DNA from 3 places in the Cellulosimicrobium sp. 22598 genome. Region 3 is predicted to be linked to each of the others. Evidence: predicted binding sites of a transcription regulator. Region 3 holds the regulator's gene; each other region holds the start of a gene.

Region 1 (9,417 bases), on a different contig from region 3:
AAGTAGAGCGCCCCGTAGATGGCCGCCGTCGCGAGGTTGCCCCACGCGAAGTTGCGCACGCGGAACAGGCGCGGCGGGAGCATGGGGTCGGGGGCGCGACGCTCCCACCCGACGAACACCACGAGGCACGCGACCCCGACGACGCACGGCCCCCACACCACCGGGCTCGCCCACCCGAACCGGCCCTGCTCGATGAGCGCGAACACGGTGCCGGCGAGCCCGACGGCGGCGAGCGTCGCCCCGGCGACGTCGATGCGCCGTCGCCCGTCTGGGCCACCCGCGGCCCCCGGCTCCTCCGCCGCGGACCGCGGGACGCCGCGCAGCAGCCACAGCGTCACCGCGACGGGGAGCACGTTGATCCAGAACACCCAGCGCCACGAGATGGTGTCGATGAGGATCCCGCCGAGCAGGGGGCCGACGAGCGACGCGGTGCTGGTCCACGCGGTCCAGGAGCCGATCGCGCGGGACTGCCGCTCGCCGTCGAACGTCGAGATGATCATGGCGAGCGAGCTCGGCACGAGCAGCGCACCCGCGACGCCCTGGAGCCCGCGCGCGACGACGAGGAACAGCCCGTCGGGGGCGAGCGCGCACGCGACCGACGTCACCGCGAAGCCGACGAGGCCGATCGCCATGACGCGGCGCCGGCCGTGGACGTCGGACAGGGAGCCCGCCAGGAGGATGAGCGCGCCGAGCGTGATCATGTACGCGTCGACGGCCCACTGCTGCAGCGCGAGGCCCGTGACCGGCCCGGTCGTCAGCTCGGCGGAGATCGCGGGCAGCGCGACGTTGACCACCGAGCCGTCCAGGAACGACACGAACGACGCGAGGACCGCGACCACCAGCACCCGCTGCTGCACCGTCACCGACCCACCGTACGACTCGACTCTCATGCCGTCCCGGCCGAGGCGACCGGCACGGCGTGACGTGCGGTGCTGCGCACGGCGGCCGGCTCGCCACCATACCTAGAGGTAGGTATGGTGGCGGCCATGACGACGACCGACGCCCGCGCGCGCCTCGTCGCCGCCGCGCAGGAGCTGTTCTGGGCCCAGGGCGTCGGCGCGACCAGCCCGCGCGAGGTCCTCGCCGCGAGCGGCGTGGGCCAGGGCAGCCTGTACCACCACTTCCCCACCAAGCACGACCTCGCCGCGGCGGCCGTCCACGCCACGACGGCCGCCGGGCTCGACGCGGCGCACCGCGACCTCGACGCCGACGGGACCGCCGTCGAGCGCCTCGTCCGCTACCTCGAACGGCCGCGGCCCGCGCTCGCCGGGTGCAAGGTCGGGCGCCTCGTGAGCGACCAGGCCGTCATGGACGACGCCACGCTGGCGGCAGAGGTCCGGACCTACTTCCGCGGGCTCGTCGACCTGGCCGCCGCCGTCCTGGCGGAGGACGGGCTGCCCGACGACGCCGCCCGCGACCGCGCGCTGGCGGCCGTCGCGATCGTGCAGGGCGGGTACGTCCTGGCGCGCGCCCTCGACGACCCCGACGCGATGACCGCCGCCGCGCGGGGCTTCGTCGCGCTGCTCGACCCCCGCCCCGCAGACCCGTTGGAGGACGCATGACCGACACCCCCGACCGCCCGTCCCTGCGCGAGCGCCTGCGCGCGCTCCCGGTGTTCGGCGACGACCTGCCCGGCCTCGACGTCGACGCAGCACCGGACGAGCCGAGCACCCTCTTCGTCCGCTGGCTCGAGGAGGCGATCGACGCGCGCCTGCCCGCACCGCACGCCGCGACCCTCTCGACCGCCGACGCGAGCGGCCGGGTCGACGCCCGGACGCTGATCCTCAAGGACGTCGACGGCGACGGCTGGGTCTTCGCCACCCGCGCCGACTCGCCCAAGGGCCTGGCGCTCGCGCAGAACCCGAACGCCGCACTGACGTTCTTCTGGCGCGAGCACGGCCGCCAGGTGCGGGTGCGCGGTCCGGTGGTCCCGCTCGGCTCCGACGCGTCCGCCGCCGACTTCCTCGCGCGCTCCGACGCCTCCCGCGCGACCGCGCTCGCGGGACCGCAGAGCGACCCGCTCGCGTCGCAGGACGCGTACCGGACCGCGTGGGACGCGGCGCTCGCACGGGTCCGCAGCGAGCCCGGCCTCGTCCTCGACGCGTGGACCGCGTACGCCCTGGAGCCCACGAGCGTCGAGTTCTGGGCGTCCTCGCCCGAGGGCCAGACCCGCCTCCGCTACGCCGCCGCCGCGGACACCCGGACCGCAGCACCCCCCACCTGGACGAAGGAGCTCCTGTGGCCCTGACCGGAACCAGCCCGCTCGCCCTCCCCGACGTCGAGGACGCGCGCCACGACGCACGGTCCGCGCTCGCCGCCGTCACCGCCGCGACGCGCACCCTCGGCGACGACGGCCTCGCCGGCCCCTCGACCCTTCCCGGCTGGTCGCGCAGCCACGTGCTCGCGCACGTCACGGCGATCGGCGAGGCCATGGCCCGACAGGCGGAGCACGCCGCCCGCGGCGCGCTCGTCGAGGTGTACGACGGCGGAGCCGCCGGCCGCGAGGCCGGCATCCAGGCGGGCGCGCGCCGGTCCGTCGCCGCGCACGTCGTCGCGCTCGAGACGCTCGCCGAACGCCTCGACGCCGCGTGGCCGGGGCCCGGGTCGTCCGGGTGGGACGCCCCCGTGACTTACCGCGACGGGGCCGTCGCCGACGCGCTCGTCGCATGGTGGCGCGAGGTCCGCATCCACGCCGTGGACCTCGACGCCGGGATCGGCCTCGACACGTGGCCGCGCTCCCTCGACCTCCACCTCCTCGACTTCCTCGGGGTCCGGCTCACGGACGACGTCACGGTCGAGCTCGCGAGCGAGCCCACCGCGCTCGGGGTGGGTCCGGGCGGCCTCCGCCTCGCCGAACCCGGGGTTCCTCCCGACTCCGAGACCCCCCCGGGGACCGACCCCGGGTTCGACGCGCGAGCCGGTGTCGTCGTCCGGGGTCGCCTCACCGACGTCGCCGCCTGGCTCGCGGGCCGCACCGCCGACGCCGAACCCCTCGCCTTCCGCTCCGGCGAACCGGTCGCCCTCCCCGAGATCGGCCCCTGGCCCTCCCCGTACTCGCCGCCGCAATAGACCCGCGGCGGGGTTCGGCGCGCGGCCGAGTCTCGGGCGCGAGCCGAACCCGCGCTCAGCCGTCGAGCCTCTGAGCCCTCCGCGACCTGCTCTCCCTCGGCGGACGGGGGTCCCGGGGTGCGGGTGAGACGTCCGGCCTGTGCCGGTCGGGACGTTCGTCCCGCGAAAGTGTGACGCACGCCCGTGACGGAACCCACACTTAGTGCACTCTTTCACAAGCGTAGAATCGGAGCGTGTCGAGTCGAGCGAGCAACCCCGCAAGCAGCGCAGACCAGATCGACGTAGCACTCATCGGCGGTGGCATCATGAGCGCCACGCTGGGAGCCCTCCTCAAGGTCCTGGAGCCTTCCTGGACCGTGCGCATCTACGAGCGTCTGGACGCTGTGGCGCAGGAGTCGTCGAACCCGTGGAACAACGCCGGGACCGGCCATGCCGCCCTGTGCGAGCTGAACTACACGCCGGAGAAGGCGGACGGCTCGATCGACATCACCAAGGCGGTGAAGATCAACGAGCAGTTCGAGGTGTCGCGCGAGTTCTGGCACCACCTGCTCACCACCGGCGCGCTCCCCCAGCCCGCGAGCTTCATCTCCCGCACGCCGCACATGACCTTCGTGCGCGGCGCGGAGAACGTCGACTACCTGCGCCGCCGGTTCGAGACGCTGCGCCGGCACCCGCTCTTCAGCGAGCTCGAGTTCAGCGACGACCCGGCCGTGATCGCCGAGTGGGCCCCGCTCCTCGTCGCGGAGCGCGACGGCGACGAGCCGGTCGCGGCGACGCGCGCGACGAGCGGCACGGACGTCGACTTCGGCGCCCTCACGCAGCAGCTCGTCGACTACCTCGTCTCGCAGGGCACGCAGCTCTACCTCGAGCACGAGGTGAAGAACCTCAAGAAGACCAAGGACGGCCGCTGGCGCCTGACGGTCAAGGACCGCTCGTGGAACGCCCCGAAGCGCCGCTCGACGGTCGAGGCGCGGTTCGTGTTCGTCGGCGCAGGCGGTGGCGCCCTGCCGCTGCTCCAGGCCGCGGGCATCCCCGAGGCCAAGGGCTACGGCGGCTTCCCCATCAGCGGCGAGTTCCTGCGCACCGACAGCCCCGAGCTCGTCGCGCAGCACCAGGCCAAGGTGTACGGCAAGGCCGACGTCGGCTCCCCGCCCATGTCCGTCCCGCACCTGGACACGCGCGTCGTCGACGGCAAGACCTACCTGATGTTCGGCCCCTATGCCGGGTTCAGCCCCAAGTACCTCAAGAAGGGCAAGTACCTCGGGCTGTTCACGTCGCTGCGCCTGCACAACCTCGGCTCGATGGTCGGTGCGGGCCTGAAGAACCTCGACCTCACCCAGTACCTGGTCGGCCAGCTCCTGGCGAGCCCGGAGACCAAGTTCACGGCGCTCCAGGGCTTCATGCCGACGGCGCACCCCAAGGACTGGGAGACCATCACCGCCGGCCAGCGCGTGCAGGTGATCAAGAGGGACAAGGACGGCAAGGGCGTCCTCGAGTTCGGCACCGAGGTCATCGCCGCCGGCGACGGCTCCATCGCGGGCCTGCTCGGGGCCTCGCCGGGCGCGTCGACCGCGGTCCCCGCGATGATCGACCTGCTGGAGCGCTGCTTCCCCGCGCGTTTCACCAAGTGGCGCCCCGAGCTCGCGACGATGGTCCCGAGCCTCGGCCACGCCCCCTGGGAGGCCGAGGAGCTCGAGGGTCTCGACCAGCTCACCGGCGGCGCGGACGTCGACGCGGTCGGCTCGCGCGCCTGACCAGGATCTGACGCCCCTCCCCCACGACGGCCCGGACCTCCACGAGGTCCGGGCCGTCGCGTCTCTGTCGCCACGTCTCTGTCGCCCCCTCTCTGTCGCGGCGTCTCTGCAGCCGCCTCCTTGCCGTCCTGGCCGTCTCGCGTCCGTCGTCGTGCGTCCGACGCGGGCACCGACCGCGTCAGCGCGGGAGCGGCACGCGCCGCGCCGCGCTCGGCGGACGCCGGTTCGACGTCGGCGGCTCGGCGAGCGTCGCCGACGCCTGCGCCGGGGCACCCCGCACGCCGTCGCGCACGGCAGGGTTCGGGACGACGCGCCGCAGGACGAGCTCGGCCGCGACCTCGTGCGGGTCGACGTGCGCGCCCTGCGCGTCAGGGCGCGAGGCCGCCGCCCGCAGGTCGGCGTCGAGGCGCTGCGCGTCGCGGTCCGGGCGCTCGCCGTCGACCGACCGGTCGCCCCAGGCGCCGGCACCGGGCCACGCGCCGTCGGACCCCGCGGGGAACCACGGTCGCGCGGGGTCCTCGCGCCGCACCGCGAGCGCCGCGACGGTCGGGCCGCCGACGAGGAGAAGAACCACCACACCCCAGATGATGTCCATGCCCCCACCCTTCCGCCGGTCGGCTCCGCCGACGAGTGGCAGGACTGACACCTCTCGACAAGATCCCGCCACGGGCGTAGCGTGCCGTGCATGGTGCACTCCGTCGCTGCCGTCGTGTGCGACGGCCTGGCCCCGTTCGAGTTCGGCGTCGTGTGCGAGGTGTTCGGCCTCGACCGGAGCGAGGACGGCGTCCCGCCGTTCGACTTCCGCGTGTGCGGCCCGGTCGCCGGGTCGCCCGTCCGCACGTCGGTCGGCGCGCAGGTCGTCCCCGACCACGGGCTCGACGCCACGGACGACGCCGACCTCGTCATCGTCCCGGCGATCCGCATCGGCTCGCACTACCCGCCCGAGGTGCTGGACGCGGTCCGACGCGCGTCGGAGCGCGGCGCGCTGCTGCTGAGCGTGTGCTCCGGGGTGTTCGTGCTCGCCGCGGCCGGCGTGATCGAGGGGCGGCGCGTCACGACCCACTGGATGCACGCCGACGAGCTGCGTCGCCGGTACCCGAGCCTGGACATCGACCCGGACGTGCTGTTCGTCGACGACGGCAACCTCGTGACGAGCGCCGGGACCGCAGCGGGGATCGACGCGTGCCTGCACCTCGTGCGGCGCGAGCTCGGGGCCAAGGTCGCGAACACGATCGCGCGGCGCATGGTCGTGGCGCCCCAGCGCGAGGGCGGTCAGCGCCAGTTCATCGAGCGCCCGGTCCCGGAGTGCGAGGAGGACTCGTTCGCCGAGCTGCTGGAGTGGATGACCGAGCACCTCGACGAGCCGCTCACGGTGCGCGACCTGGCGCGCCGGGCCCACACGTCGGAGCGGACGTTCGCGCGCTCGTTCGTCGCCCAGACGGGCACGACGCCGCTCGCGTGGCTGACGTCGCAGCGCGTCGCGCACGCGCAGTCGCTGCTCGAGGAGTCGTCGCTCGACCTCGAGGAGGTCGCGCGGCGCTGCGGGTTCGGGTCGGCGGCGCTCCTGCGCCACCACTTCCGGCGCGCGGTCGGCATCACGCCGACGGAGTACCGCCAGACGTTCCGCTTCGCCGCCTGACGACGACGCCGCCCGTCCGGCTCCTGCGCGAGTTCTTCACGTGACGCGCTCGCGTGCGCAACCTACGGTCCCGTAGGGTGGGGGTCATCTGCAGCACGAGCACCCGCTCACCTCCGCGGCTGGGAAGTCGACACCGACACCCTGCGAGGCCGCACATGACCTCTGCCGCAGTGCGCCCGGGCTTCCGGGCCACCCGTCCCCGCACCGACGAGCCGGGCGCCGTCACCAGCACGTACAGCGCGCTGTCGCGCACCGTGCGCGACGCCGGCCTGCTCCACCGGACGCACGGCTACTACCTGTGGACCCTCGCCGTGCTGACGCTCGCGCTCGGCGGCGCCGTCGCCGGGTTCGTCCTCCTCGGCGACTCGTGGTTCCAGCTCCTGATCGCCGGGGCGCTCGGCCTGGTCTTCACCCAGTTCGCGTTCGTCGCCCACGAGGCGTCGCACCGGCAGGTCTTCGCGTCCGGCCCGGCGAACGACCGCCTGGGTCGCATCCTCGCGAACGGCGTGGTGGGGATCAGCCACTCGTGGTGGATGAACAAGCACACGCGCCACCACGCGAACCCCAACCAGCGCGGCAAGGACCCGGACATCGCCCCGGACGTCGTCGTCTTCCTCGACGAGGACGCCGCCGCCGCGAAGGGCTTCCGCTCGGTGATCAACCGCTACCAGGGGTGGCTGTTCTTCCCGCTCCTCACGCTCGAGGGCCTCAACCTGCACGTCCAGGCGTACCGCTCGCTCCTCGCGGGTGGCCGGACGCGCGGCAACGTCCGCGACCGGGTCCGCGAGCTCGTCATCCTCACGCTGCGCCTGTCGCTCTACGTGGGGGCGATCTTCTGGTTCCTGCCGCTCGGCATGGCGTTCGCGTTCCTCGGCGTGCAGCTCGCCGTGTTCGGCGTCTACATGGGGGCGTCGTTCGCGCCCAACCACAAGGGCATGGCGATCATCCCCGAGAACGCGAAGATCGACTTCCTGTCCAAGCAGGTCCTCACGTCGCGCAACATCCGCGGCGGCTGGTGGATGAACGTCCTCATGGGCGGGCTCAACTTCCAGATCGAGCACCACCTCTTCCCGAGCATGCCGCGTCCCCACCTCGCGCGGGCGCGCGAGATCGTGCGCGAGCACTGCGCGAACCTCGGCCTGCCCTACACGGAGACCAGCCTCGTGCAGTCGTACGGCATCGTGGTCCGCTACCTCAACCGCGTGGGGCTCTCGGCGCGCGACCCGTTCGACTGCCCGATGTTCCGGCAGCTCCGCAAGGTCTGACGGGACAGAGGCGCCGGGCCCTCAGGCTCGACGACGCCCGGGCCGGTCAGGCCGACGCCGCGTGCCCGTGCCGCCAGTACCCGACGAAGTCGACGTGCGCCTTGGGCACGCCGCGGTCGTTGACGAGGTGGCGGCGCACCCCGGTCGCGAGCGTCGACTCCCCCACCGCGTACGCGTAGACGGGAGCGGACGGCAGGTCGGCCGACCGCACCGCCTCGAGCGCCAGCGCGCCGGGCAGGAGCGTGTGCGGGTCGGTGCCCTCGGGCGCGGAGCCCTCCCGCACGACCCAGCGCAGCTCAACGCCGGCCGGGACGCGGAAGTCCTGCGCGTCCGCCGCCTCGGGGATCTCGACGATCGCGAGGCCGCGCGCGTCGTCGGGCAGCGACTCGCAGATGCCCGCGACCGCGGGCAGCCCGGTCTCGTCGGCGACGACGAGGGTCCAGTCGTGCGGGACGCGCGGGTTGTACCCCACACCCTGGTCGAGCACGCCGACGCGGTCGCCCGGCTGCGCGGACAGCGCGAACGACGACGCGGGCCCGGCTTCCCCGTGGACGACGAAGTCGACGTCGATCTCGCGCAGGTCGGGCCGCGCGGCGCGCACCGTGTAGTTGCGGACCCAGGGCCGGCGCGCCTTGGGCGTCGCGAGGTACTGGACGTACCACATGCCCGACGTGCGCGTGGGCAGGCGCAGGGACTCCTGGTCGTCGCGGGCGAGGAACATCCGGAACCACTGGTCGAAGCCCATGGGTGTGAAGAGGTCCATGTCCTCGCCGCCGAGGGTCACCCGCACGACGTTCGGGCTCACCCGCTTGCTGCCCACCACGCTCAGCGTGACGACGTGCGCGTCGGCGGGCTTGACCATCTTGAACGTGGCCACCAGCGGCTCCTCGGGGTGCGGCCCGGGCCTCCCGGGCGGACGACGGCCCCGCGACCACGGTGACCGTAGGCAAGGCTATCCTCACCTGCGGGTCACCGTCGATGTGGCCGATCCCACACACCCCGTGACCCTCCCCGGTCCGGAGGCACCGCGCTCCGCTGGCATGCTCGACGCGTGGAGCTCCCCGTCGCCTGGTCCGTCGTCCTGCTCGTCGCCGCCGCGTGGAACCTGCTCATCTGGCCGCGCTTCCTCCAGCGCATCGCCAAGGACCCGCGCTCGCGCGACGCCGACGGCCGCGCGACCCGCTTCCTCACCGTCCACGTCGTGCTCATCACAGTCTCGCTCGTGCTGGCCGTCGCGGTCGGCGCTCTCGGCGTCCTCACGCTCGTCTGAGCCCGGCCAGCCGCTCCGGGTTCCGGAAGAGCAGGACGCGCACGACGCGCTCGCCGTCGTACTCGACGGACGCCGCCATCGCCGGCGCCCCCTCCACGGTCCACACCCCGCCCAGCGCGCCGTTGACCAGCGCCGGCTCGAAGGCCATCGCCGTCGTCTCGGGCTTCGCCGAGAGGCCCACGAGCATGCGCGCCACCTTGTCCGCCCCCGTCACGGGTCGCAGCGCCGCGCGCGCCTTCCCGCCGCCGTCGCTCACCACGACGACGTCCGGCGCGAGGACCTCGACGAGCGCGGTCGTGTCACCCGTGGCGCACGCGGCCATGAACCGCTCGACGGCGGCACGCTGCGCGTCGTCGGGCGGCGTGAACCGCGGGCGACGCGCCCGCACGTGCTCGCGCGCGCGGTGCGCGGTCTGACGCA
Region 2 (9,417 bases), on a different contig from region 3:
ACGCGGGCGGCGAACGCAGGCTGCATGAGCACCTCGCCGCCGGAGAGCGTGAGCCCGCCGTGGGTGGCCCGGAAGACGGGCAGGTAGCGCCGGAGGCGCCCGAGGAGCTCGTCCGCCGTGACGGGCCTGCCGTCCTTCATCGCGAACGTGTCGGGGTTGTGGCAGTACAGGCACCGCAGCGGGCAGCCGTTGAGGAACACCGTGAGCCGGGTCCCCGGGCCGTCCACGGCGGTGACGAGCTCCCAGGAGTGGACCGAGCCGAGCTCGCCCGCGCGCATCGCCGCGAGCTTGTCGGCCCGGTCCACGTCCGCGACCGTCAGCCCGTCCAGGCCCGCGCCCGCCCGGCGGGCGTGGCCCACGGGCGTGCCCGACGCCGCGGGCTCGGCCGCCGAGGTCGGGGCGCCCGGGACGTCGAGGCGCGTGGCGTCGTCGGGCAGGTTGCTCTCGACGACGCCGCACCCGCGCGACGGGCGGACGGCGGGGCCGGGAAGGGTGACGGTCATGGCTGGCTCCTCAGCGCTCGTCAGAGCGCGCCGTGGAAGGTGCGCGAGAGCACGTCGAGCTGCTGCTCGCGCGTGAGGCGGACGAAGTTCACCGCGTACCCGGACACGCGGATCGTCAGCTGCGGGTAGTTCTCCGGGTGGTCCATGGCGTCCAGGAGCGTCTCGCGGTTCAGCACGTTGACGTTCATGTGGTACCCCTCGGACCCGATGTAGGCGTCCAGGAGGCCGGCGAGGTTGGTCACCTGCTCCTCCTGGGTGCGCCCGAGGCCGCTCGGCACGACCGTGTTGGTCAGCGAGATGCCGTCCTGCGCCTCGTCGTACGGCAGCTTGGCCACCGACAGCGCCGAGGCGAGCATGCCGTGCGTGTCGCGCCCGTTCATCGGGTTGGCGCCCGGGGCGAACGGCTCGCCGGCGCGGCGGCCGTCGGGCGTGTTGCCCGTCGCCTTCCCGTACACGACGTTCGACGTGATCGTCAGGACCGACTGCGTCGGCACGGCGTCGCGGTACGTCGGGTGCGTGCGCACCTTCGCCATGAACCGCTCGACGAGGTCGACGGCGATCGCGTCGGCCCGGTCGTCGTCGTTGCCGTACGTGGGGTACTCGCCCTCGGTCACGTAGTCGACGACGAGGCCGCGCTCGTCGCGGACGACGGAGACCTTCGCGTGCTTGATCGCCGACAGCGAGTCCGCCGCGACGGACAGGCCCGCGATGCCGCACGCCATGGTCCGCAGCACGTCCTTGTCGTGCAGCGCCATCTCGATGCGCTCGTACGCGTACTTGTCGTGCGACCAGTGGATGCAGTTGAGCGCCTCGACGTACGTCTCGGCGAGCCAGTCCATCGTCGCGTCGAACTTCGCCATGACGTCGTCGAAGTCGAGCACGTCGCCCTCGACGGGAGCCGCCACCGGCGAGACCTGCTTGCCGGAGATCTCGTCGCGCCCGCCGTTGATCGCGTAGAGCAGCGTCTTGGCGAGGTTCACGCGAGCGCCGAAGAACTGCATCTGCTTGCCGACGCGCATCGGGGACACGCAGCACGCGATCGCCGCGTCGTCGCCCCAGTGCTGGCGGATGAGCTCGTCCGACTCGTACTGCACGGCCGAGGTGTCGATCGACACCTGGGCGCAGTATTCCTTGAAGCCCTGCGGCAGCGCCGGGCTCCAGAAGACCGTCATGTTCGGCTCGGGAGCCGGGCCGAGGTTGTAGAGCGTCTGGAGGAACCGGAACGAGTTCTTCGTGACGAGCGGGCGCCCGTCCTCGCCCATGCCGCCGATCGTCTCGGTGACCCACGTCGGGTCGCCGGAGAACAGGGCGTCGTACTCGGGCGTGCGCAGGAACCGCACGATGCGCAGCTTGATGACGAAGTCGTCGATGATCTCCTGCGCCTCGGACTCCGTGATGCGTCCGGCCTCGAGGTCGCGGTCGATGAACACGTCGAGGAAGGTCGACGTGCGGCCGAGCGACATCGCGGCGCCGTTCTGCTCCTTCACCGCGGCGAGGTAGGCGAAGTAGAGCCACTGGACGGCCTCGCGCGCCGACGTCGCGGGGCCGGAGATGTCGTAGCCGTACTCGGCCGCCATCTCCTTGAGCTCGCCCAGCGCACGGATCTGCTCCGCGTGCTCCTCGCGCTCGCGCACGACCTGCTCGCTGAACGGCTGCGTGTCGAGACCGAGCTTGTCGAGCTTCTTCGCGGCGATCAGGGCGTCGACGCCGTAGAGCGCGACGCGGCGGTAGTCGCCGATGATCCGGCCGCGGCCGTAGGCGTCGGGCAGGCCCGTGATGATGTGCGAGCTGCGGGCCGCGCGCACGTTCGGCGGGTAGACGTCGAACACGCCCTGGTTGTGCGTCTTGCGGTACTCGGTGAAGACCTTCTTCAGGGTCTCGTCGACCTCGTAGCCGTAGGTCTGCAGCGCGCCCTCGACCATGCGCCAGCCGCCGTTCGGCATGATCGCGCGCTTGAGCGGGGCGTCGGTCTGCAGGCCGACGATCACCTCGTGCGCCTTGTCGATGTAGCCCGGGGCGTGCGCCGTGATCCCCGCGGGCGTGTGGGGGTCGACGTCGTAGATCCCCATCTCGCGCTCCTCGGGGAACATCGCGGACAGCGTGTCCCAGATCCCCGTCGTGCGCTCCGTGGGCCCGGCGAGGAACGACGCGTCGCCCGTGTACGGGCGGTAGTTGCGCTGGATGAAGTCGCGCACGTCGACCGTGTCGCGCCACGGGCCGTCGGTGAAGCCCTCCCACGCGGGGACGTGCGCGGTGTCGTGCTGCGCGTCGACGCCGCCCTCCACCGCACGGCCGCCGCTCGTCGTGCCGGGTGCCTCGGAAACGCTGGTCATCTGGACCTCCCTCGTGCCTGACGCGCGGGTCCGCGCGCCGGCCGGACCCGCCGGCCTCGCGGGGGCCTCGGGTGGAGGCCCTCGGTCGAGGTTCCGACGGGCTCCTTCGCCACCTCCAGGCTAGGTTCACGCGGCGTCGCGCGGAGGGGTTTCGGGCCGTCCGGGGACCTAGGTCCCGAGCCGGGCGGGACCCCGCAGGAACCGCGGGATCTCGCGGTTCTCTCGCCCCTCGCACCCTGTCGGGACCACCCCTTGTGATGACCTTCACAAGCCCTCGGGACCCGGGCGCGACCGAGGCGGCACGCGCCCGTGACGCACGACACGGACGCACGTCACACGCCCGCCCGACGTGCTCGCGGCTTCCGTGTGAGACTGCCCGGGTGAAGCGCACCGTAGGGGTCGAGGAAGAGTTCCTGCTCGTCGGCGACGACGGCCATCCGGTCGCCCGGGCCGCGGAGGCCCTGGAGGCGTCGGGCACCGACGAGAAGGGCGGCGGGACCGGCTCGCTCGAGTCGGAGTTCATGGAGGAGCAGCTCGAGACCGCGACCCACCCGCGTCGCGAGCTCGACGACCTCGCGACGGAGATCCGCGCGGGACGGCAGCGCGCCCAGGAGGCCGCGGACCGCGTCGGTGCCCGGGTCGCGGCGCTCTCCACCTCGCCCCTGCCCTTCGAGGGCACCACCGTCTCCCGCCTGCGCTATCTCGAGGCCCGCGCCGCGTTCGGCCTCACGGCGCGCGAGCAGCTCACGAGCGGGTGCCACGTGCACGTCGCCGTCGCGGACGACGCCGAGGGGGTCACCGTCCTCGACCGCATCGGGCCGTGGCTCTCCACGCTCCTCGCGCTGAGCACCAACTCCCCGTTCTGGCAGGGCCAGGACAGCGGGTACGCGAGCTTCCGGTCCCAGGTCTGGTCCCGCTGGCCGACGTCGGGCCCGACCCGCGCGTTCGGGACGCCCGAGGCGTACCGCGCGGCGGTCGACGGCCTCGTCGCGACCGGGACGATCCTCGACGAGAACATGGTCTACTTCGACGCGCGGCTCTCGTCGCGCTACCCGACCGTCGAGATCCGCGTCGCCGACGTGTGCCTCGACCCCGACACGGCGACGCTCCTCGCGGCCCTCAGCCGCGGCCTCGTCGAGACCGCGGCGCGCGAGGCCGCGGACGGCGTCGCGCCCCCGGAGCTCCGCCCCGAGATCCTGCGGACCGCGTCGTGGCGCGCCGGGCGCTCGGGCCTCGAGGAGGACCTCGTCTCGCCGCTCACCTGGCGTCCCGCCCCGGCGCACGACGTCGTCGGACAGCTCGTCGCGCACGTGCGGGACGCCCTCGTCGACGCGGGCGACCTCGACGCCGTGACGGAGCTCCTCGGACGCCTCTGGTCCGGCGGGAACGGCGCCCAGCGCCAGCGCGCGTGGCACGCGGCGTCCGGCGGGGACCTGCGTGCGGTCGTCGAGCAGGCGGTCGAGGTCACGCACTCCTGACGCCCCGCCGGGGCGCCCGTGGCCGGGTGCCCGGCGCGCGCTACGGCGCGGTGAGGGCCGCCGCGCGGGCGCGGGCGACGACGTCGTGCACCGTCGCCCCCAGGACGTCCGGCAGCAGCCCGTCCGTCCATGGGCGCCCGTGGGAGACCCAGCCGGTGCGCGTGCCGGCGGCCCGGCCGGCGGCGACGTCGGCGTGCGCCGCGTCCCCGACCATCCAGACCTGTGCGCGGTCGGCGTCGGTCGCACCGACGCGGTCCAGCGCGATCTCGAGGAGCCGCGGGTCGGGCTTGTCGACGCCCTCCTCGCCGGACACGACGACGGCGTCGACGTGCGCCCCGACCCCGCAGCGGGCGAGCTTGCCGCGCTGCTGGGGGGACGTCCCGTTCGTCACCACGACCACCAGGTCGCCGTCGGCGCGCAGGGCGTCGAGCAGGTCGAGCACGCCGTCGTACGCGCGCACGTGGTCGAGGATGCCGGCGCGGAAGCGGTCGACCGCGGCGGGCAGGTCCTCGTCCCAGCCGAGACGGTCGACGATGACGCGCGCCACGTCGGTCTTGACGGCGAACCCGCCCCGGTCGGCCGCGACGATCGCCGCGAGGTCGGACGCGTCACGACCGGCGTGGGCGACGGCGGCGGCCGCCCAGGCGGCGAAGGCGTCGTCGCGGCCGACGAGCGTGTTGTCGAGGTCGAGGAGCCAGATCACGCCTGGACCCTAGCCCGGACGACCCCCGCACCGCCGAGGCGTCCGCGACGAGCGCCCTCGCTCCGACGACTCAGCCGCGGGTGAGTGCCGCGAGCGCGTCCAGCACGTCGCGCGCGACGTCGGCCGGCGTGAGCCGGTACGCCGAGGCCACCTGGTCCCGGGTCGCGTGGTCGAGGAACTGCGCGGGCAGGCCGAGCGCGTGCACGGGCGTGCGGACGCCGCCCTCGAGCGAGCGCTGCGCGAGGAGCGCGCCCACGCCGCCGTCGGCGACGCCGTCCTCGACGCTCACGACGAGGTCGTGCTCGCCGGCGAGCTTGACGAGCGCGCTCGGCATCGGCAGGACCCACGTGGGGGACGCGACGGTGACGTCGACGCCGTGGGCCGTGAGCGTCTGCGCCGCGTCGAGCGCGACACGCGCCATGGACCCGGGGCCGACGATCAGGACCCGGGCGCGGGGGGCCGCACCCTGAGGAGCGATCTTCGGCGCGTCGTCCGGCACGGCGAGCAGGTCCACGCCGTCCACCGTGTCGACAGCGGGCAGCGCGTCCCCGAGCGCTCCCTTCGGGTAGCGCACGACCGTCGGGGCGTCGTCCACGTCCACGGCCTCGCGCAGCGCCGTCCGCAGCGTCTCCTCGTCGCGCGGCGCGGCGAGCCGCAGGCCGGGCACGATGCGCAGCATCGCCATGTCCCACATGCCGTTGTGGCTCGCGCCGTCGTCGCCCGTGATCCCGGCGCGGTCGAGCACGAACGTCACGCCGGCCTTGTGCAGCGCCACGTCCATGAGGACCTGGTCGAACGCGCGGTTGAGGAACGTCGCGTAGACGGCGACGACGGGGTGCAGGCCCGCGAACGCCATGCCCGCGGCGGACGTCGCGGCGTGCTGCTCGGCGATCCCGACGTCGAACGTGCGCTCGGGGAAGGCCTGCGCGAACGGCTTGAGGCCCACCGGCTCGAGCATGGCCGCCGTGATCGCGACGACGTCGGAGCGGCGGCGGCCGATCTGGACGATCTCGTCCGCGAAGACGCTCGTCCAGCCGAAGCGCGACGGCGCGACCGGGAGCCCGGTCTCGGGGTGGATCTTCCCGACGGCGTGGAAGCGGTCGGCGACGTCCTGCTCGGCGGGCGTGTAGCCGCGGCCCTTCTCGGTGATCGCGTGCACGATCACGGGCGCCCCGTACGCCTTGGCCCGGCGCAGCGCGTGCTCCATCGCCTCGACGTCGTGCCCGTCGACGGGACCGACGTACTTGATGCCGAGGTCCTCGAACATGCCCTGCGGGGCGACGACGTCCTTGAGGCCCTTCTTCAGGCCGTGCAGCCACTCGTACGCGAACCGACCCGGGGCGCCGGACCGGTTGAGGGTGCGCTTGCCCCACTGCAGGAAGCTCTCGTAGCCGTGCGTGGTGCGCAGCGTCGACAGGTGGTGCGCGAGCCCGCCGATGGTCGGCGAGTAGGAGCGGCCGTTGTCGTTCACCACGACGACGAGGCGCCGGTCCTGGCTCTCGGCGATGTTGTTCAGCGCCTCCCAGGCCATGCCGCCCGTGAGGGCGCCGTCGCCGATGACCGCGACGACGTGCCGGTCGGTGAGGCCGCGCACGACGTTCGCCTTCGCGATGCCGTCACCCCAGGAGAGCGCGGTCGACGCGTGCGAGTTCTCGACGACGTCGTGGTCGGACTCGGCGCGCGACGGGTAGCCGGACAGGCCGCCCTGCTTGCGCAGCGCGGAGAAGTCCTGGCGCCCGGTGAGGAGCTTGTGCACGTAGGACTGGTGGCCCGTGTCGAACACGAACGTGTCGGTCGGCGACGAGAACACGCGGTGCATCGCTATCGTCAGCTCGACGACCCCGAGGTTCGGACCGAGGTGCCCGCCGGTGCGCGAGACCGAGTCGACGAGGAACGCACGGATCTCGCCGGCGAGCTCCCGCGTCTGCTCGAGGGTCAGCCGTTGCACGTCCTCGGGCGAGGTGATCGTGCCAAGCAGGCTCATGCAGATGCTCCGTTCCGTTCCCGTGCGACCAGCCCGACAACTCTAGGCCGTCCGGGCAGGTGACCTGCGCAGCGGTGCGCGGGGCGACGGGACCTTCACGCCATTGACGCACACTCCGGCGCCCGACGCACGGACCACCCGTTCGTGGAATCTCACTTCCGCACTGCGGACAACGACGGGCTCCGACCTCGTAGGATGGGGGCATGCGCTTCCTGCCCGGCCAGTCCCCCGCGACCGACCTCACGTACGGCGACGTCTTCCTCGTCCCGTCGCGTTCCGAGGTCGCCTCGCGCTTCGACGTCGACCTCTCCTCCGCCGACGGGACGGGGACCACGATCCCCGTCGTCGTCGCGAACATGACCGCCGTCGCGGGCCGACGCATGGCGGAGACGGTCTCGCGCCGCGGAGGCGTCGCGATCATCCCGCAGGACGTGCCGACCGACGTCGTCGCCGACGTGGTCGCCGACGTGAAGTCCAAGGACCCCGTCATCGAGACGCCCGTGGTCGTGGGCCCGCACGACACCGTGCACACGGCGCTCACCCTCATCGGCAAGCGCTCGCACGGCGCGGCGGTCGTCGTGGACGACGGCCGGCCCGTGGGCGTGGTGACGGAGGCCGACTGCGCCGACGTCGACCGCTTCACCCAGGTCCACCAGGTCATGACCACCGACCCCCTCGTCCTCGACGCGTCCGTCCTCGACGGCGGTCGCGCCGGGCTCGAGGCGGCCTACGAGCAGCTCCACAGCGCGCGCCTCAAGGTCGCGCCCGTGACGCGCGACGGGGCGCTCGTCGGCGTCCTCACGCGCAAGGGCGCGCTGCGCTCGTCCGTCTACGCACCCGCGCTCGACGCAGCGGGCCGCCTGCGCGTCGGAGCCGCCGTCGGGATCAACGGCGACGTCGCCGCCAAGGCCAAGGAGCTCCTGGCGGCCGGCGTCGACGTGCTCGTCGTCGACACGGCGCACGGCCACCAGGCCAAGATGCTCCAGGCGCTCGACGCCGTGCGCTCCGTCGGCCCGGACGTCCCCGTGGTCGCGGGCAACGTCGTGACCGCGGACGGCGTGCGCGACCTCGTCGCCGCGGGCGCCGACATCGTCAAGGTGGGCGTCGGCCCGGGCGCGATGTGCACGACGCGCATGATGACCGCCGTGGGGCGCCCGCAGTTCTCCGCCGTCCTGGAGTGCGCCGCCGCGGCGCGCGAGCTCGGCAAGCACGTCTGGGCCGACGGCGGCGTGCGCCACCCGCGCGACGTCGCCCTCGCGCTCGCCGCGGGTGCCTCGCAGGTGATGATCGGCTCGTGGTTCGCGGGGACGTACGAGTCCCCCGGCGACCTGCACGACGACGGGACGGGTCGGCTCTACAAGGAGAGCTTCGGCATGGCGTCGGCGCGGGCGGTCGCGGCGCGCACCGCGGGCGGGTCGCCGTTCGAGCGTGCGCGCAAGGCGCTCTACGAGGAGGGCATCAGCTCGGGGCGCATGTTCCTCGACCCGCAGCGCCCGGGCGTCGAGGACCTCCTCGACCAGATCACGTCGGGGCTGCGCAGCTCCGCGACCTACGCGGGCGCGTCGAGCCTCGCGGAGTTCGCCGACCGCGCCGTCGTCGGGATCCAGTCCGCCGCGGGCTACGAGGAGGGCCGCCCGCTCCCGGTGAGCTGGTGACCGCCGACCCGGCGGGCTCGCGCCCGGCCGCGCGCGAGCAGCTCGCCGCGCTCGCGCGCGACGGGGGCGCCTGGCCCGAGCCGTGGCGGCACGCCGTCGGCGCCCTGCGCGCCGACGCCCGTGGGGCCGCCGTCCTCCTGCTGTTCGGCGCGCTCGACCGCGTCCCCGCGGAGCACGCCGCGGCCTCGGTGCCCCGCGACCTCGACGTGCTCCTGCTCGCGCGCGCCGCGACGCTCGGCCACCACCCCGGCCAGGTCGCCTTCCCCGGAGGCCGCCTCGAGCCCGAGGACGCGGGCCCGGTCGGCGCCGCGCTGCGCGAGGCCGAGGAGGAGACGGGGCTCGAGCCCGACGGCGTCGACGTGCTCGGGACGCTCGGCGAGCTGCCCGTGCCGGTGAGCAACCACCTCGTCACCCCGGTCCTGGCGTGGTGGTCGCGGCCCACGCCCGTCCGCGCGGTGGACGCCGCCGAGTCCGCGCACGTGTTCCGCGTACCCGTCGCCGACCTCCTCGACCCCGAGCGGCGGCGCACGGTGACGGTGCGGCGCGACCGCCGGGTGCACAAGAGCCCCGGCTTCCTCGTCGAGGCCGACGGGCGCGAGCACCTCGTCTGGGGGTTCACGGGCGGGATCCTCGACGCGCTGTTCGACCGGCTCGGCTGGACGGAGCCCTGGGACCGGACCCGCACGCTCGACGCCCCGCTCTGACCCGGCGGCACCCTCGCGTCAGGAGGAGGGCCCCTGCGCCGTCGGATCCTGCGCCGT
Region 3 (9,417 bases):
CCGCGACGGGGAAGTCGCGCGCGCCGAGCTGCTCGAGGGCGACGGGGTTGGACGCGTCGGCCTCGACGAGGGGGAGCTGCCCGCTCCACTGGGCGACGAGCTCGGGGTCGCGCTCGACGGCGAGCACGTCCTGGCCGAGGCGGTCGAGCGTGGCCGCGATGGCCGTCCCGAAGCGTCCGAGACCGATGACGAGCACGCCGGCGTCCTTGCGCGGCGCCTTCGCCTCGTCGCGGCGGGAGCGCTCGGCGCGCCCGCGCTCGACGATGCGCCGGGCGACGGGGTCCGCCGGCAGGGCGTCCTTCCCGGTCGTCGGCCCGGCGCTCGGGTCGGCGCCGCGGGAGAAGGGGTCGGTCACGGTGGGGCCTCTCGTGTGGTCGGGGTGGGTCGGTGGCGGTGCCCGACGGCGTACGCCGCGGCGGGCGGTCCGCTCACCCGATGATGGGGCGCTCCTCGGGGTAGCGCACGATGCGGCGACGGTCGCGCAGCGCGAGCGCGGCGGCGAACGTCATGGTGCCGGTGCGCCCGACGAACATGAGCCCGACGAGCACGTACTTGCCCGCATCCGGGAGGCTGGGCGTGATGCCGGTGCTGAGGCCGACCGTCGCGAACGCGGAGATCGTCTCGAAGAGGATGACGTCGAGCGTCTCGCCCGTGATCTCCAGCAGGAGCAGGCTCGCCAGCAGGACCGCGGTCGCACCGACGAAGGACACGGCGACGGCGAGCCGCAGGGTGTCGCGGGGGATGCGGCGCCCGAAGGCCTCCATGTCCCGGTCGCCGCGCGCCTCGGACACGATCGCGATGAGCATGACGGCGAGCGTCGTGACCTTGATGCCGCCCGCGGTCGACGCGGAGCCGCCGCCCACGAACATGAGGGCGTCGGTGATGAGCCAGCTCGCCTCGTGCATTCCGCCGGTGTCGACGGTGGAGAAGCCGCCCGAGCGGGGCATGACGCCCGCGAACAGCGAGGCGAGGAGCTTCTCCCCGAACGCGAGCGGGCCGAGCGTGCGTTGGTTCGTCCACTCGACGGCCGCGAACAGGACCGTGCCGACCACGACGAGGGCCGCGCTCGTCGTGAGCGTGAGCTTGGTGTGCAGGCTCCACTTCGACACGCGCTTGCGGTTGCGCATGACGTTGAGGATCACGGGGAAGCCGAGGGAGCCGATGAACACGCCGAGGATGATCGGCAGGCACAGCATCCAGTCGCCGACGTACGGCGCGAGGCCCTGCTCGGTCGGGATGAACCCGGCGTTGTTGAAGGCCGAGATGCCGTAGAAGATGCCGTGCCACGCGGCCTCGCCGAACGTCTCCTCGAGCACGATGAACCGGGGCAGCAGGAGCAGCGCGATGAGGAGCTCGAGCGACGTCGAGGTGATCACGACGACCCGCACGAGCGAGCCGACCTCGCCGAGCCGCGTCGTCTTCGTCTCGGACGCGGTGAGGAGCTTCTGCGTGAGGCCGATGCGCCGCGACACGGCCATGCCGAGGATCGACGCGAGCGTCATGACGCCGAGGCCGCCGATCTTGATGCCGAGCAGGATGACGACCTGCCCGTACGTCGACCAGTACGTGCCCGTCGGGACGACGACCAGACCCGTGACGCACACCGCGGACGTCGCGGTGAAGAGGGCGTCGACGAACGGGGCAGCGCGACCGCTCGCGGTCGCCCAGGGGGCCATGAGGAGCGCGGTGAAGACCGCGATGACGGCGGCGAACACGGTGACGGCGAGGCGTGCGGGCGACTGCCGGGCGAGGCGGTCGACGATCTCCCGCCCCTTGAACAGGCGCCCGGTCATGCTCGTCGGCATGGAGCCTCCCTCACCACTCGCGTCACTCTGCCACGGGCCTGGTGACCCGTCATGTCGCCGCTCCGGCGCCGGGACATCATGCCGCGTCCGGCCTCCGTGCGCCGCACCGCGGTCCGGTGACCGGTCCGTCGGGGCGGGGGCGCGGCGCCGGGCGTTACCGTGAGCCATGCCCACGACCGACCCCCCGTCGTCGCCCGCCCTCGCCCGGGGGAGCGCCGCGGCGCCCGGATCCTGCGTCGTGTGGAGCCCCGAGCTCCTCGGGTACGACTTCGGTCCCGGGCACCCCATGTCCCCGGCCCGGCTCGACCTGACGATGGGCCTGGTGCGCGCGCTGGGCCTGCTCGACGGCGACGGTGCGCCTCAGGGTGCGCCTCGCGTCGTCGGGCCGGAGCCCGCGAGCGACGACGTCCTCGGCCTCGTGCACGAGCCGGCGTACGTCGCGGCCGTGCGCGCGGCGTCGGAGCACGGGACCCCCGACCCGGCCCGCGGTCTCGGCACCGAGGACGACCCGGTCTTCCCGGGGATGCACGAGGCCGCGGCCCGGATCGTCGCGGGCTCCTACGAGGCGGCGGGGGAGATCGCCGCGGGGCGCGTCGGGCACGCGGTGAACGTCGCGGGGGGCATGCACCACGCGAAGGCGGGCGCGGCGTCGGGCTTCTGCGTCTACAACGACGCGGCCGTCGCGATCCGGCGCCTCCTGGACGACGGCGTCGCGCGCGTCGCGTACGTCGACCTCGACGCCCACCACGGCGACGGCGTGGAGGAGGCGTTCTGGGACGACCCGCGCGTCCTCACCGTGTCCGTCCACCAGAGCGGCACGACGCTCTTTCCCGGTACCGGGCACCCGACCGACGTCGGGGGCGCGGGCGCCGAGGGCACGGCGGTCAACGTCGGGCTGCCCCGCCGCACGGACGGCGCGCGCTGGCTGCGCGCCGTCGACGCCGTCGTGCCGCCGGTGCTGCGGGCGTTCCGGCCCGAGGTCCTCGTCACCCAGCACGGGTGCGACGCGCACGGCGAGGACCCGCTCTCCGACCTCGACGTCTCCGTCGACGCCCAGCGCACGGCGCTCGCCCAGGTGCACGACCTCGCGCACGAGCTCACCGGCGGACGCTGGCTCGCGCTCGGCGGCGGCGGGTACGCGATCGCGCGCGTCGTGCCGCTCGTGTGGACGGCGGTCGTGGGGGAGGTCGTGCACCGGCCGGTGACGGCGGGCGAGCCGCTGCCCGAGGAGTGGCGCGCCCGCGTCGCCGAGGTCGCCGGGTTCGACGCCCCGCTCGCCTTCGGCCCGCCCGTCGACGTGCGCCGCTGGAGCAGCGGCTACGACCCCGACGACGACGTCGACCGCGCCGTCGCGGCCACGCGCCGCGCCGTCTTCCCGCTGCTCGGCCTCGACCCGCACTTCGACTGAGGCGGTCGTCCCCCGGGATGCCCGGGGCGTCGTGCAGGTCCGCGCGCCGGGCGGCGTACCGGGGCACGAGCGCGAGCGGGTAGTCTAGGGGGCGGATTTCTCTCGTGTTGGTCGGCTCGCGGCGCCCTCGTGGTCGCCGGGCGCCCCGATCAACCGTGGACCACACGCGGCCGGTCGACCGGTCGCCGACCGACACGCCGCTCGAGCATTGCGAGGACCGTATGGGCTCCGTCATCAAGAAGCGCCGCAAGCGCATGGCCAAGAAGAAGCACCGCAAGCTGCTTCGCAAGACGCGTCACCAGCGTCGCAACAAGAAGTGACGTCGCGCGCGTCCTGACGCGCCGACCCGCCGTCGAGCCCGGCCCCTCCCGAGGGACCGGGCTCGACGCGTCTCGGACGATCACGCGAGGTGGAGCCCTGGCCTACCAGGCCTCTACCTCGCGGGACCAGGGTTCTCTCTCGCGGGGGCGGGGGCGAGGGCGCCGGCTCGGGGGAGCGGGGTGGTCAGAGGCGCGAGATGCGGCGGTCGACGGCGCGGCGGACGGAGCGCAGGACGAGGGCGGCGGCCCAGGCGGCGCCGGCCCAGCTCGCGGTGCGGACGCTGCTGCGGGCGACGCGACGGCGTCGGCCGCGGAACTCGCGGATGGGCCAGCCGACGTCCTGCGCGTGCCGGCGCAGCCGCGCGTCGGGGTTGATGGGGCACGGGTGCCCCACGGCCTCCATCATCGTCACGTCGTTGAGCGAGTCGCCGTAGGCGTAGGACGCGTCGAGGTCGATGTCCTCGCGCTCGGCCAGGGCGCGCACCCCGGCGGCCTTGGCGCGGCCGTGCATCATGTCGCCCACGAGGCGGCCGGTGTAGAAGCCGTCCTCGTGCTCGGCGACGGTGCCGAGGGCGCCGGTCGTGCCGAGGCGGCGCGCGATGAGCTCGCCGATCTCGACGGGGGTCGCGGAGACGAGCCACACCTGGTGACCGGCGGCGAGGTGCTCGTCGAGCAGGCGGCGCGTACCGGGGTAGATGCGCAGCGAGAGGACGGTGTCGTAGACCTCCTCGCCGATCGCGGTGACCTCGGCGACGGAGCGACCCGCGATGAGGGCGAGCGCGCGGGACCGGATGCGGTCGATCTGCTGCTTGTTCTCGCCGAACAGGAGGTAGCGCGCCTGGTGCACGGCGAAGCGCACGATGTCGAGCGTCGAGAAGAACTCCCGCTGGTAGAGCGCGCGGGCGAGGTGGAACGACGACGCGCCGCGGATGATCGTGTTGTCCACGTCGAAGAACGCGGCGGTGCGGTGCGCGGGTGCGGGGGGTGTGCGGCCGGCGTCGGGCGCGGCCTCGGAGGCGGTCGACCCGGGGGTCGGGACGGGGCCCGGACCGGAAGACGTCGCCATGTCCCCACTCTAGGCGGTCCCGCGCTCGGCCCGGGGCCGCGTCCTCGTACCCTGGGAGGCGTGAGCACCTCCGACGCGCCGGCCCCTCCCGTCCTCCTCTACGGCCGAGCGGGGTGCCACCTGTGCGACGACGCGCGCGCCGTCGTCGCGGCGGTGTGCGCCGAGGCGGGCGTCGCGTGGGCGGAGGTGGACGTGGACGCGCCGGACGCGGACCCGGCGCTGCGCGAGCAGTACGGCGAGTACGTCCCGGTCGTGACGGTCGGCGGCGTGCAGCAGGGGTTCTGGCGCGTGGACGCCCGCCGGCTCGCCCGCGCGGTGGGTCGGATTTCGACGGCGCGCGCGGACCTGGGATGATTCCTCCCGGTGGAGCGCGACCGTCGACGAGGACGGTCCCAGGACGACGGGGTGACGGGTGGCTGAGCAGGTAGTCGGTGAGGTGACGGCGCCGGGTATCCCGAGCGCGACGGTGGCGCGGCTCCCGTCCTACCTGCGGGCGCTGCGCGACCTGGTGGCGCGGGGCGTCGCGACGACGTCGTCGGTCGAGCTCGCCGAGCTCTCCGGCGTCGGTCCGGCGCAGCTCCGCAAGGACCTGTCGTTCCTGGGCTCGTTCGGCACGCGCGGCGTGGGCTACGACGTGGACTCGCTCGCGCAGTACATCACCGAGGCGCTGGGGCTCGTGGACGAGCACCGCATCGCGATCGTCGGGATCGGCAACCTGGGGCACGCGCTCGCGAACTACTCGGGGTACGAGCAGCGGGGCTTCCACGTCGCGGCGCTCCTCGACGCGTCGCCGGAGGTCGTGGGCACGCGGGCGGCGGGCCTCGTCGTCGAGCACGTCGACGCGCTGGAGGAGGTCGTGGCGCGGGAGAAGGTGTCGATCGTGGTCCTCGCGACGCCGGCGGCGCACGCGCAGTCCGTCGCGGACCGGGTCGTGGCGGCGGGCGTGCGGGAGATCCTCAACTTCGCGCCGCGTGCGCTGCAGGTGCCCGCGGACGTCGACGTGCGCGGCGTGGACGTCGGCAGCGAGCTGCAGATCCTCGCGTTCCACTCCCAGGCGCGCGCGCTCGCCGAGGCGCAGGACCGCTGAACGACGAGGGGCCGCGTGCTCGCGCACGCGGCCCCTCGGGGCGGCACCCCTGCCGGGGGTGCAGTGTTTCGGGGAACGGTACCGGGGAAGAGTGTCCCGGGAGCCGGTCGTCAGGCCTGCTTGATGGCCGAGACGTCGAGGGCGATCTTGATCTTGTCGCCCACGAGCACGCCGCCGGTCTCGAGCGCGGCGTTCCAGGTGAGGCCGAACTCCTTGCGGGAGATCTCCGTGGTCGCCTCGAACCCGGCGCGCGCGTTGCCGAACGGGTCGGTCGCGGTGCCCGCGAACTCGGTCTCGAGCTCGACCGGCTTGGTCACGCCGTTGATGGTCAGGTCGCCCGCCACGACGAAGTCGTCGCCGTCGCCGGAGATGCTGGTCGACGCGAAGGTCCACGTCGGCTTGTTCTCGGCGTCCCAGAAGTCCGCGCTGCGCAGGTGGTTGTCGCGGTTCGCGTCGCCCGTGCTCACGGACGCGGCGTCGAGCTCGGCGGTCACGGAGGTCGACTCGAGGTCGTCGCCCACGGTGATGGTGCCGGCCGTGATGGCGAGCGTGCCGCGCACCTTGGAGATGCCGGCGTGGCGGACCGTGAAGGCCGCCTGCGAGTGGGACGAGTCGAGGGCGTAGGTACCGGCGTTGAGCCCGGCGGGCAGCGGCGTGGCCATGGGTGCTCCTGAAGGGGTCGAGGGTCCCGGGGGACCGAACTTGGTTGAAGGTTCAACTTCGCACGAGCGTATCAACAGCAGGGGGTGATCCGTCTATTCCCGGTGAGGTGGAACAATGTTCGGCGAGGTTCCACCCCTGAACCCGCCCCCGTCCGCCAGCGCCCGAGGACCCATGACCAGCAACGACGTCGACCACCAGCTGACGACGACCGCCCGCGGGACCACCGCGGCCGCGAGCGAGGAGCCGCGCTGGCTCGACGCCGAGCAGCAGCGCCTGTGGCGCGCCTACCTCGACGGGACCGTGCGCTTCATCGAGTCGCTGGGGCGCGACCACGAGGAGCGGTCGGACGTGTCGCTCAACGAGTACGAGCTGCTGGTGCGGCTCTCGGAGAGCCCGGACCACACGCTGCGGATGTCCGCCCTCGCCGACGGGCTCGCCCGGTCCCGCAGCCGCGTGACCCACACCGTGGCGCGCATGGAGGCACGCGGCCTGGTCCGGCGCTCGGCGAGCACGGGCGACCGCCGCGGGGTCAACTGCGAGATGACGACCGAGGGCTACCGCGTCCTCGTGGCGTCGGCTCCGGCCCACGTGGCCGCCGTGCGCCGGTTCATGGTCGACGTGCTCACGCCGGAGCAGTTCCGGGCGCTCGGCGAGGCGATGGCGGCCGTCGCCGAGGCGTGCAAGGCCGACCGCGACTCCTGACCCGGGTCGCTCCGGGAGCCGCCGGCCCGCGGGTGCCGGTCAGGGCCGGGAGTGCGGGACACTGGTGCGCATGGTCTCCACCATCGTCCACCTCCTGCGCCACGGCGAGGTCCACAACCCCGACGGCGTCCTCTACGGCCGCATCCCCGGCTACCACCTCTCCGAGCGAGGCCACGAGATGGCCCGCCGCGTCGCCGCGCACCTCGCGGGCGAGCCCGGGCCCGACGGCGCGTCCCGCCCCCGCGCGGACCTCGCCGTCGTCGTCGCGTCGCCGCTCCAGCGCGCCCAGGAGACGGCCACGCCCGCCGCCGAGGCGTTCGGGCTCGAGCTCGGCACCGACGACCGGCTCATCGAGGCCGCGAACCACTTCGAGGGCATGACCTTCGGCGTCGGGGACGGGTCGCTGCGCCACCCGCAGCACTGGCGCTTCCTGTGGAACCCGTTCCGGCCGTCCTGGGGCGAGCCGTACACCGAGCAGGTCGCGCGCATGCGCGCCGCGGTCGCCGACGCCCGGGACAAGGCCGCGGGCCACGAGGCGCTCCTCGTGAGCCACCAGCTCCCCGTGTGGCTCACGCGCCTGAGCTTCGAGAACCGCCGCCTGTGGCACGACCCGCGCAAGCGGCAGTGCTCGCTCGCGTCGCTCACGTCGCTGCACTTCGAGGACGACCGCCTCGTCGGCCTGCACTACTCCGAGCCGGTCGCCGACCTCCTCCCGGGCGCCGCGACCGTCGCGGGGGCGTGACGTCGGTCATGTCTCGCGCAGTCGTCGCCGTCCGGACGCCCGAACCGTCCCGTTCGGGAGTGGCGGAGGTCACGTCTCCCAGGTGGCGTCCAGGAACCCCGGGCAGGGTGCCTCCCGTGATGCCGCTGTGACCGCCAGCTCGCGCGCGCGTGCCGCGCGCGCCCTCCCGCCCGTCCGCCGCGTGCTGACCGCGGGCGTCGTGCTCGCCGCGACGCTCGGCCTCGCGGCGTGCGCCCAGGACTCCGGCGCGACGACGGACGTCGTGGGGCAGGGCTACGTCTCCGGCGACGGCTCGGTCCGCACCTGGGACGCGGGCGAGCGGGGCGACGTCGTCGCGCTCACCGGCACCGACTACGAGGGCGAGCCGGTCGACACGAGCGCCTGGCTGGGCGACGTCGTCGTGCTCAACACCTGGTACGCCGCGTGCGCGCCGTGCCGCGCCGAGGCGCCCGACCTCGTGGCCCTCGCGAACGACCGCGCCGACGACGGCGTGCAGGTGCTCGGCATCAACACGACGGACGAGGCCGGGGCCGCGCAGGCGTTCCAGCGCCGGTTCGAGGTGCCGTACCCGTCGATCGACGACCGCAGCGGGGAGGTCGTCGCGGCGCTCTCCGGCACGGTGCCGCTCCAGGCGGTCCCGTCGACGGTCGTGCTCGACCGCGAGGGCCGCGTCGCGGCACGCGTCATCGGGCTCGCCGAGGGCTCGACCCTGAACGCGCTCGTCGACGACGTGCTCGCCGAGGACGAGGCGGCCGGCTGACCGTGGTCACCCTCGCGTCCCTCGCCGCCACCGTCCCGGCCACCGCGCTCCCCGCCGCCGCGACGAGCGTCGGCGACACGTTCGCCGCGACGGTCTGGAGCGGGTCGATGCTGCTGGCGGTCCCGGTGGCGATCCTGGCGGGGCTCGTCTCCTTCGCCTCGCCGTGCGTGCTGCCGCTCGTGCCCGGCTACGTCGGGTACGTCTCGGGCATGGCCGCGGCGAACGCCGGGAGCGGGCGTGGCGCGTCCGGAGGGACGACGACGGCCACGCGGGTCGCGGCGCCGAGCCGCGGCCGCGTCCTCGCGGGCGTCGGGCTCTTCGTCGCCGGCTTCACGCTCGTGTTCGTCGCGCTGATGGTCGCCGCCGGCGCGATCGGCGTGCACCTGGTCCGGTGGGAGGACGTCATCACGCGCGTCCTGGGCGTGGTCGTCATCCTCATGGGGCTCGCCTTCATGGGGGCGGTCCCGTTCCTCCAGCGCGAGCGGCGCCTGCACCTGAGCCCTCAGGCGGGGCTGTGGGGAGCGCCGCTGCTCGGCATCGTGTTCGGGCTCGGCTGGACGCCGTGCCTCGGTCCGACGCTCGTCGCCGTGCAGTCGCTGTCGCTGAACGAGGCCTCGGCGGGCCGTGGCGCGGTCCTCGGGGTCGCCTACTGCCTCGGTCTCGGCGTGCCGTTCCTGCTCATCGCGCTCGGGCTCCAGAGCTCGCAGCGCATGCTCGGCTTCCTGCGCCGGCACCGCCTCGCGATCATGCGGATCGGCGGCGGGCTGCTCGTGCTCATCGGCCTCGCGCTGGTCACGGGCCTGTGGACGACGTGGACGACGACCATGCAGGGCTGGATCGACGGCTACGTGACGGTGGTGTGAG

Evidence for each region. The regulator Rex, encoded in region 3, represses fermentation and respiration genes when NADH is low (regulators of the CRP and FNR family bind a similar motif). The targets are predictions, from matches to a motif close to CTTGTGAANNNNTTCACAAG.
Region 1: a site for Rex is predicted at 3,269-3,288, ahead of mqo (malate dehydrogenase (quinone)). Genes of this name have one in related genera too.
Region 2: a site for Rex is predicted at 3,088-3,107, ahead of pflB (formate C-acetyltransferase). Genes of this name have one in related genera too.

The regions. Positions count from the first base shown of each region.
Region 1 is NZ_JBQEMZ010000016.1:81,071-90,487, reverse strand. It holds gene ACTJIY_RS16490 (MFS transporter) at 1-863, opposite strand, end outside; gene ACTJIY_RS16485 (TetR/AcrR family transcriptional regulator) at 987-1,562, shown strand; gene ACTJIY_RS16480 (pyridoxine/pyridoxamine 5'-phosphate oxidase) at 1,559-2,248, shown strand; gene ACTJIY_RS16475 (maleylpyruvate isomerase family mycothiol-dependent enzyme) at 2,239-3,069, shown strand; gene mqo (malate dehydrogenase (quinone)) at 3,303-4,823, shown strand; gene ACTJIY_RS16465 (hypothetical protein) at 5,002-5,418, opposite strand; gene ACTJIY_RS16460 (helix-turn-helix domain-containing protein) at 5,509-6,462, shown strand; gene ACTJIY_RS16455 (fatty acid desaturase family protein) at 6,618-7,727, shown strand; gene ACTJIY_RS16450 (siderophore-interacting protein) at 7,774-8,604, opposite strand; gene ACTJIY_RS16445 (SCO4848 family membrane protein) at 8,779-8,997, shown strand; gene ACTJIY_RS16440 (RNA polymerase sigma-70 factor) at 8,984-9,417, opposite strand, start outside.
Region 2 is NZ_JBQEMZ010000001.1:471,572-480,988, forward strand. It holds gene pflA (pyruvate formate-lyase-activating protein) at 1-503, opposite strand, end outside; gene pflB (formate C-acetyltransferase) at 524-2,836, opposite strand; gene ACTJIY_RS02205 (carboxylate-amine ligase) at 3,217-4,314, shown strand; gene ACTJIY_RS02210 (HAD family hydrolase) at 4,355-5,017, opposite strand; gene dxs (1-deoxy-D-xylulose-5-phosphate synthase) at 5,088-7,001, opposite strand; gene ACTJIY_RS02220 (GuaB1 family IMP dehydrogenase-related protein) at 7,205-8,656, shown strand; gene ACTJIY_RS02225 (NUDIX hydrolase) at 8,653-9,360, shown strand; gene ACTJIY_RS02230 (DUF1801 domain-containing protein) at 9,379-9,417, opposite strand, start outside.
Region 3 is NZ_JBQEMZ010000005.1:216,083-225,499, forward strand. It holds gene ACTJIY_RS07610 (potassium channel family protein) at 1-265, opposite strand, end outside; gene ACTJIY_RS07615 (TrkH family potassium uptake protein) at 429-1,805, opposite strand; gene ACTJIY_RS07620 (acetoin utilization protein AcuC) at 1,972-3,213, shown strand; gene ACTJIY_RS07625 (30S ribosomal protein bS22) at 3,435-3,533, shown strand; gene ACTJIY_RS07630 (HAD family hydrolase) at 3,718-4,599, opposite strand; gene ACTJIY_RS07635 (glutaredoxin family protein) at 4,660-4,953, shown strand; gene ACTJIY_RS07640 (redox-sensing transcriptional repressor Rex) at 5,012-5,686, shown strand; gene ACTJIY_RS07645 (YceI family protein) at 5,797-6,348, opposite strand; gene ACTJIY_RS07650 (MarR family winged helix-turn-helix transcriptional regulator) at 6,521-7,051, shown strand; gene ACTJIY_RS07655 (histidine phosphatase family protein) at 7,122-7,793, shown strand; gene ACTJIY_RS07660 (TlpA family protein disulfide reductase) at 7,921-8,553, shown strand; gene ACTJIY_RS07665 (cytochrome c biogenesis CcdA family protein) at 8,661-9,416, shown strand.